Regions from separate parts of the Pantoea sp. S-LA4 genome, predicted to be linked through region 2. Evidence: predicted binding sites of a transcription regulator. Region 2 holds the regulator's gene; each other region holds the start of a gene.
The links. Region 2 encodes sigma-54, which starts transcription at its own class of promoters, with help from an activator protein. Its sites were predicted from a motif close to GTTGGCACANNTTTCGCTNT; they were not measured.
Positions count from the first base shown of each region.

Region 1: ACX3P5_RS03490 (gamma-glutamyltransferase family protein) is a predicted target of sigma-54. The motif match lies at 1,212-1,231, and genes of this name have one in related genera.
Region 3: ACX3P5_RS13840 (circularly permuted type 2 ATP-grasp protein) is a predicted target of sigma-54. The motif match lies at 828-847, and genes of this name have one in related genera.
Region 4: hydN (electron transport protein HydN) is a predicted target of sigma-54. The motif match lies at 770-789, and genes of this name have one in related genera.

Region 1 covers NZ_JBTLRC010000002.1:585,826-588,028, reverse strand. The annotation lists gene ACX3P5_RS03500 (transporter substrate-binding domain-containing protein) at 1-95, opposite strand, end outside; gene hpxU (MurR/RpiR family transcriptional regulator HpxU) at 288-1,127, opposite strand; gene ACX3P5_RS03490 (gamma-glutamyltransferase family protein) at 1,271-2,203, shown strand, end outside.
Region 2 covers NZ_JBTLRC010000002.1:167,176-169,378, reverse strand. The annotation lists gene lptB (LPS export ABC transporter ATP-binding protein) at 1-280, shown strand, start outside; gene rpoN (RNA polymerase factor sigma-54) at 329-1,762, shown strand; gene hpf (ribosome hibernation promoting factor) at 1,784-2,071, shown strand.
Region 3 covers NZ_JBTLRC010000002.1:2,789,155-2,791,357, reverse strand. The annotation lists gene ACX3P5_RS13840 (circularly permuted type 2 ATP-grasp protein) at 1-791, opposite strand, end outside; partial or broken gene ACX3P5_RS13835 (hypothetical protein) at 1,076-1,285, shown strand; gene oxlT (oxalate/formate MFS antiporter) at 1,359-2,203, opposite strand, start outside.
Region 4 covers NZ_JBTLRC010000002.1:1,633,879-1,636,081, reverse strand. The annotation lists gene hycH (formate hydrogenlyase maturation protein HycH) at 1-166, shown strand, start outside; gene hycI (hydrogenase maturation peptidase HycI) at 159-644, shown strand; gene hydN (electron transport protein HydN) at 859-1,404, shown strand; gene fdhF (formate dehydrogenase subunit alpha) at 1,428-2,203, shown strand, end outside.

The DNA of each region.
Region 1 (2,203 bases), 420 kb from region 2:
CGCTGCTGGATATCCTGCAGTTGATCGGCCAGCGCGCTGCCTGCCTGTGCCATCAGTAATGCCGCTGCGGCAACCGCCATCAAAACTTTTTTCATTATGCACCCCGGTGAGATTGTGTGAAACAAAAGATTCTTTAGCTTCCAATCTGCAACTAATGTGCCAATCAGCGCAGCGGGAGAAAAAAGGTGGAGTGGCAATGAGATGGTGAGAAAAGCGGCGTTATCCGTCGCGATACGCCGTCGGGAAAGGTTGTACTAAAATGGGGCAAGGCACCAAAACGGTGCCTGTTAGCGGTGCTCCAGCTCGTCAAACTGCTGGTAAAGGTCGGCAATCTGATGAATGCGCTGGCGGCCCTGCGCCAGCATTTCATGCAGTAGCGCGTTGGCGATCAGGTTGATCAGGCTCATTGCCGAGGCGTAGCTATCAAAGGCCGAGACGCTGTCGAGCGGCGCACAGAGCTGCCAGCGTGCCAGCGCAATCACCGTTTGCGCCTGCGGCTCACACAGCGCCAGCAGTGGGATGCCGGCGGTTTGTAGCTGCTGCATCAGCGGGCGAATCATCCGGGTGCGACGGCGGAACGCCATCACCACCACCATATCGTCCGGCGTAATATCCACCAGCTCCTCGGCCAGCGTCTGGCCTGGCTGCGGCAGAATATGCACCTGCGGCCGCGCCTGCATCAGCTGCTGACGCAGGTGCAGCGCCACTGGATAGGCGTTGCGCATCCCAATGATAAACACCCGTTTTGCCTGCGCCAGCTGCTGGATCACCTCGCCGAAATGCTGCGCGTCCAGGCTATTGACCCATTGCGTCAGGTTAGCCATCTCCTGCTTATAGTGGCGCGACAGCAAGGTGTTGCCCTGCACCGCATCGCGGTTATCGGTCAGCGGCATACCGCTCTGTCGCAGGGTACGCAGCTCATCGCGCATCTCTTTGTACTTTTCATAGCCCAGCCGTTTGAACAACCGGCTGACGGTGGCTTTCGACACGCCGCTGAGCCGCGCCAGCTCGGCGCTGTTGTAGCTGATCAGATCGTCAAAATGGTCAAAAACAAAGTCAGCAATACGCTGCTCTTGCGGTGAGAGCTGGGAATAGTGGCTTCTGAGTCGTTCATCAAGCTGTTGCATAACAGGTCCTGTAACTTTTGTTTCAGCTGAAGCTAGCATAATTTGCGCCAGGTTAACGCGGCTGTCATAACGGCCGGAATGAAAACTGGAACAGCTCTTGCTTTGTATACCGTTCTGTCACCCGATAACAGAACGAGAAAAGCATGAATCAAAGCAATATGGCCCCGCAGGGGATGGCGGTGACGCCGCACCATCTGGCCAGTGAAAGTGCGCTGGCGGTGCTGCGTGACGGCGGCAACGCCATTGAAGCGATGGTGGCGGCGGCCTCAACCATCGCCGTGGTCTATCCGCACATGAATGGCCTTGGCGGCGACGGCTTCTGGCTGATTATGCCGCCGGGCGGCGATCCTGTCGCGATTGATGCCAGCGGCGCCGCCGGATCGCTGGCCCACTTCGACTTTTACGCCGATCATCAACAGATCCCGCATCGCGGTCCGAAAGCCGCATTAACCGTTGCCGGCACGGTCAGCGGCTGGCAGGAAGCGTTACAGCTGGGCGCGGAGCTGGGCGGTACGCCGCTGCCGCTGGCGCGTCTGTTGCGCGATGCCATTCGTTATGCCGCCGATGGCATTCCGGTCACCACTTCGCAGACCGCCGCCACGACGACATTCCGCCACGAGTTGCAGCATCAGCCCGGCTTTGCCGCCACGTTTATGCCCGATGGCGATGTGCCGCAACCGGGCAGCCGCTTTACTCAGCCAGCGCTGGCGCAAACGCTGTGTCAGCTGACGGAACAGGGACTCGACAGTTTCTATCGCGGTCCGCTGGCGCGCCATCTCGCCAGTGAGCTGTCAGCGCTGGGTATGCCGATCACCCTTGAGGATCTGCAACAGCAGCGCGCCCGCCGCTGTACGCCGCTGCATCTGTCACACAGCGAAGGCGATATCTGGAATATGACGCCGCCGACCCAGGGCATGGTGTCGCTGGCGATCCTGGGCATCACCGACGTGCTGGAAATGGGCGACGCCACTGAAGCGCAGACTATCCACCGCATCGTTGAGGCGACCAAAAAAGCCTTTGCGCTGCGTGATAAACACATCACCGATCCGCGTCACGTTACCGAAGATTTGCAGGCG
Region 2 (2,203 bases):
CCGCGCGCTGGCTGCGAACCCCAAATTTATCCTGCTGGATGAGCCGTTTGCCGGTGTTGACCCGATCTCGGTCATCGACATCAAGAAAATCATCGAGCACCTGCGTGACAGCGGTCTGGGCGTATTGATCACCGACCATAACGTGCGCGAAACCTTAGCGGTGTGCGAACGGGCTTATATCGTGAGTCAGGGTCACCTGATCGCGCACGGCACGCCGAATGAAATTCTGGCAGATGAGCAGGTTAAGCGGGTTTATTTGGGTGAAGAGTTCAGACTCTGATAAGGTGTCGTAAATACTGATGTTTACCTGGGAACTACCATCCTGTCTATGAAGCAAGGTTTGCAACTCAGGCTCAGCCAACAGCTGGCGATGACACCGCAGTTGCAGCAGGCGATTCGCCTGCTGCAACTCTCTACGCTTGAACTCCAGCAGGAGTTACAGCTGGCACTGGAAAGTAATCCGCTGCTTGAACAGACCGATCTGCATGAAGAAATCGACTCTCGTGAGGCTCAGGAAGGCGAAGCGCTGGATACCCGTGAGGCGCTTGAGCAGAAAGAGATGCCTGATGAGCTGCCGCTGGATGCGACCTGGGATGAGATTTACACTGCCGGCACGCCGTCAGGCACCGGTACCGATTACCAGGATGATGAATTACCGGTTTATCAGGGTGAGACGACCCAGTCACTGCAGGATTACCTGATGTGGCAGGTTGAACTGACGCCGTTCAGCGATACCGACCGCGCCATTGCCACCTCGATCGTGGATGCGATCGATGACACCGGATACCTCACCGTTTCGCTTGAAGAGATTCTCGACAGCATCGGCAACGATGAGCTTGAGGCCGATGAAGTGGAAGCGGTGCTGAAACGCATTCAGCGCTTTGATCCGATTGGCGTTGGCGCACGCGATCTACGTGACTGCCTGCTGGTTCAGCTGTCGCAATATGCGCCCGAAACGCCGATGCTGGCGGAAGCCCGGCTAATCGTCAGTGAACATCTGGATCTGCTGGCTAACCACGATTTTCGCAGCCTGATGCGGGTTACGCGCCTTAAAGAAGAGGTGCTGAAAGAGGCGATGCTGTTAATTCAGTCGCTGGACCCGCGTCCCGGTCAGTCGATTAATACCGGCGAACCGGAATATGTCATTCCCGACGTGCTGGTGCGTAAAGTCGGCAACCGCTGGACGGTTGAGCTTAACGCCGACAGCGTTCCGCGCCTGAAAATCAATCAGCAGTATGCCGCCATGAGCGGGGCGACGCGCAACGACAGCGACAGCCAGTTCATTCGCAGTAACCTGCAGGAAGCGCGCTGGCTGATTAAAAGCCTGGAAAGCCGCAACGACACACTGCTGAAGGTGACGCGCTGTATCGTCGAGCAGCAGCAGGCGTTTTTTGAGCAGGGCGAAGAGTACATGCGGCCGATGGTGCTGGCTGATATCGCACAGGCGGTAGAGATGCACGAGTCGACCATTTCCCGCGTGACCACGCAAAAGTATCTGCACAGTCCGCGTGGCATTTTTGAACTGAAGTACTTTTTCTCCAGTCATGTGAATACTGAAGGTGGCGGCGAAGCCTCATCGACGGCGATTCGCGCGCTGGTGAAAAAATTAATCTCGGCGGAAAATCCAGCCAAACCCTTGAGCGACAGTAAACTCACCTCCATGTTATCTGATCAAGGGATCATGGTGGCACGTCGTACCGTCGCCAAATACCGCGAGTCTTTATCCATCCCGCCATCGAACCAGCGTAAACAGCTGGTTTGACAGAAATGAGAAGGAAGACCTATGCAGCTGAACCTTACCGGGCAAAATGTTGAAATCACCGCACCACTGCGCGATTTCGTCAGCGGTAAATTTGCCAAACTGGAACACTATTTCGAACATATCAATCAGGTCTATATTGTCCTGAAGGTCGAGAAGGTCACGCAGGTGGCCGACGCAACGCTTCACATCAACGGTGGCGAGCTGCACGCCACGTCGGAAGCGGAAGATATGTATGCGGCCATCGATGGGCTAATCGACAAGCTTGCCCGTCAGCTGACCAAACACAAAGACAAACTGAAAAAACACTAACCTTCACGCTCGCTAAGCGCGCTCTGCGTGCAGAGCCGACAGTATGGGGCGGATATCCGCCCCGTTTTGTCATCTAAGCAAGCGCCATTCGCTCTCAGCATCATGACAGGCTGAGGGTTAATGACCAGGTTA
Region 3 (2,203 bases), 2.6 Mb from region 2:
GTGCGCATGAACAGCATGCCATCCTTAACGAACAGGTCGGCGCTTTCAACCAGCTCAACGCCCATCTGCTGGGCCAGGAAGCTGTGTTCGAAGTATGCGCTGTTAAAGCGGCCTGGGGTCAATACCACCACGGTGGGATCGTTAATGGGTGAGCTTTCGCGAAGCGTTTGTAGCAGATGCGACGGATAGCGTTCTACGGGAGCAATACGTTGCTGCGCAAAGAGTTCCGGATAGAGCCGCATCATCATTTTACGGTTCTCCAGCATATAGGAGACGCCGGAGGGGGTACGCAGGTTATCTTCCAGGACGTAATATTCGCCATCACTGTTGCGCACCATATCTACGCCAACAATATGCGCATAGATATTACGGTGAAGATCAACCCCTTGCATACAAGGTTGATACTGTTCGTTAGCCAGAACCTGTTCTGCCGGAATGATTCCCGCCTTCAGAATATGTTGTTCATGGTAGATATCGTAGAGAAAGGCATTGAGTGCCTGCACACGCTGGCGAATGCCGGCATCGAGCATGGCCCATTCGGCGGCCGGTATAATACGTGGCACGCTGTCGAACGGGATCAACCGTTCAGCACCATTATCGTCATCGTAGACATTGAAGGTAATACCTACCCGGTGAAACAGGAGGGCGGCTTCTTCCCGCTTGCGCTGTACAGCCTGATGATCAGCCTGTTGCAGCCATTGCCAGTAGGCGGCGTAGTGGTCACGGTGCTCACCTTCAGCCAGAAGCATCTCATCAAAAAAGGGTGAAGCGGAGAGATTGATATTCAGCATCGTCACCTCGCAGACGTTAAAGGCTGTCAATCTACTCAAGCATAAAGTGTGCCAGCATCTGAAGAAGCGAAACGGTGCAAAGCGGTAATGTTGCAACGTCCAATGCCCTTTTTTGGTGCAGGCTCAGCGCGGGAGTGTCTTAATATGGCGCTTAGTGTGCCGTGGTGGAGAAAAACCACCTCCGCCATAAGGATTCCGATCTTAGCTGGATCCCCGCGGAATCGATCAAACCTATCGAAGTGGTGCGCGGGCTAATGTCGTCCTTATAAGGCTCCGATGCGCTGGGCGGATACTCCATCTGGAATACAGGCGAGTCGTATAAGGTGAATAAAACGGTAAAGATCCGGGCAGGGGTGCTGAATCTGACCGATAAAAAACTCAACCGTGACGACTATAGCGATAACGAAGATGGCAGCAGGTATTTCGCTGCGGTTGATGATAGGTTCTGGCCGGGACGGTTGAGGTCCCGGCTGTTTTCTGTGTCCGCCGTCTGACTGACGGGATATTTTCAACGGCACTGCACGTAGTGGGGAAGCTGTTTTACGAGCTTTGTTCACTACCCGATAATCAGTGTGAAAGATTATTTTGCGCGTGCAGGAATCGCGTACGCCAGGGCTTGAGCACCCATAACGCCAGACCCGCGGTGATAAAGTCGAAGGTAATAGCGCAGCCAAAGACCAGGTGCCAGTTATGGGTGTGCTGATACATCAGTGCCGCCAGCGGACCGCCAAAGATTGCGCCGATACCCTGTGAGATATACAACCAACCATAGTTCGCTGAAGCATTTTCACTGCCAAAGGTGTCGGTCAGTGTGGATGGGAACAGCGAGAAGATTTCACCCCAGCCAAAGAACACTACGCCTGAAAGCAGTACGAATAGCAACGGATCTTCGCGGCAGGCAAGCCACAGCGTCATCGCAACACCTTCCAGCGCGAAGGCAACAAACATGGTATTTTCGCGGCCGTAGCGGTCAGAAATAAAACCAAACAGTGGGCGTGTTAAACCGTTCGTGAAACGGTCGATAGTCAGCGCCAGGGGTAGCGCGGCCATACCGAAAATTACCGCCTTGCTGATGCCGAAGTCTTCGGCAAAAATTGCCATCTGCGAGGTCACCATCAGTCCCGATGTCGACATCATGGTCATCATGATGAACATCAGCCAGAACAGTGGCTGGCGCAGCATTTCTCCGGAGCTGAACTGGCGCTGGTCCGGCACAGGCGACGGTATTTTGTTGACCGACTTCGTCATGCTGGTTTCAGGCAGTCTCAGGCTTTGACTGGCGAGAAAACCCACGGCGGCAAAGAGCAGGCCAAATAGGGTCATTGTCTGTTCCAGCCCGTAGCTGTTTAGAGAAATGGAAATCGGGAAGGTGGTAAAAATTGCCCCCATGCCGTAGCCCGCCGCCACGGTTC
Region 4 (2,203 bases), 1.5 Mb from region 2:
CACCATCGACAGCACGCATACCCATTTGCTGGCGCTGGCGCTGCGTGCGGCTCGTCCGCAGATGAGTGCCCTGCAGCAGGGCTGGAGCGATCGGCTCATCGCCCTGCTGACCCGGATTGAACACGACCCCGCCCTCTACCTGATGGTCCGGAGATACGATGCCTGATTTCACCTCGCGTTACGCGCTGCTGTGTGTCGGAAACAGCATGATGGGCGATGACGGTGCCGGTCCGCGCCTGGCGGAGCGGTGCGCTGAACATCCGCTGCCCGGCTGGACGGTGGTGGACGGCGGCGCGGCCCCGGAAAACGATATCGGGTATTTACGTGAACTGCGCCCGCAGCATCTGGTGATCGTTGATGCCACCGATATGGGACTGGCAGCGGGCGAGATGCGTCTTATCGACGAAGAGGATATTGCCTACCTGTTCATGATGACCACCCACAACCTGCCGCTGAGCTTTCTGATTCAGCAACTGCGCAGCGATATTCCGGCTATCACCTTTGTCGGCATTCAGCCCGACGTGGTGGCCTTTTACTACCCGATCAGCGCCGCTGTTGAGCGGGCCGTTATCGATCTGCATCAGCGGCTGCCTGCGCTGGAACAGGGGCTGGGAATCGCCCCTTTCCGGGCGGCAGGCGCCTGACAACGGCGTCGTCATAACTGTCGGAATGATGACGAAACCCGGCTGACGTCAGCAGCCGGTTTCGTCACTTCCGACGACAGCCGATATAACCCACTGAATAAAAAGTAAAAAAATTAAATCTGCAAGCTGGCACGCTTTATGTATTACCCCTACAGCCCTCTCGTCAGGCCGGTGTGATCCGGCGTCAGACGAAATCCCCAATCAGGAGATTCAGATGAACCGGTTTATTATCGCCGACCCGAAAAAATGCATCGGCTGCCGCACCTGTGAAATAGCCTGTGTGATGGCGCACAGTGAATCGCAGGATATTTCACAGCTTAACGCCGTTACCTTCGCACCGCGTCTGCACGTTATCAAAGGCGTCAATCTCAGTACGCCGGTGATGTGCCGCCAGTGTGAAGATGCGCCCTGTGCCAATGTCTGTCCGAACGGTGCCATTCTTCGCGCCGCCGATCATGTGCAGGTGATGCAGGAACGCTGTATCGGTTGTAAAACCTGCGTGGTCGCCTGTCCCTACGGCGCGATGGAGGTGATCACCCGACCCGTTTTCCGTCAGAACGGGGCAGCGATGGTCGCCACCTCAGATAAAGCCGAGGCGCACAAATGCGACCTGTGCCACACCCGCCCGGACGGCCCGGCCTGTATGCAAACCTGCCCGACCAAGGCGCTATTCGCCATTGATCGCAACCAGTTGCAGGAAATGAACGCAGAAAAACGCCGCCGTGCGGCGCTCGACAGCCCCTCTCCGCTGCTGTTTTAACCCCGGATTAAGGAAACCCTCTTATGAATAAAGTCACGACCGTCTGCCCCTATTGCGGGGCTGGATGTAAATTGAACCTGGTTGTCGATAATGGAAAAATCATCCGCGCGGAAGCGGCGAATGGCGTCACCAATCAGGGCGAATTGTGCCTGAAAGGTTACTACGGCTGGGATTTTCTCAATGACACCAAACTGCTCACGCCGCGGCTGACCCAGCCGCTGATTCGCCGTGAAAAAGGCGGTAAATTTGAAGCCGTCAGCTGGGATGAAGCCATCCGCTACACCGCGCAGCGCCTGGCGGCGATCAAACAAAAACATGGCCCGCGCGCCATCATGACCACCGGATCGTCACGCGGCACCGGCAATGAAACCAACTTTGTGATGCAGAAATTTGCCCGCGCGGTGATCGGCACCAACAACGTCGATTGTTGTGCCCGCGTCTGCCACGGACCCTCAGTATCAGGATTGCAGGCCACGCTGGGTAACGGCGCGATGAGTAACTCCATCGGTGATATCGAAAACTCAAAATGCCTGCTGGTGATCGGCTATAACTGCGCAGACTCGCATCCCATCGTCGCCCGTCGGGTGATCAAAGCCAAAGAAAAAGGGGCGCAGATCATCGTCTGCGATCCGCGCCGCATCGAAACCGCCCGGATTGCCGATCAGCACCTGCAAATCAAAAACGGCTGCAACATGGCGCTGGTCAATGCCTTTGCCCATGTGCTGATCGAGGAAGATCTGTATGACCACGACTATGTGGCGAAGTACACCGAAGGCTTTGAGGAATACCGTAAAAATGT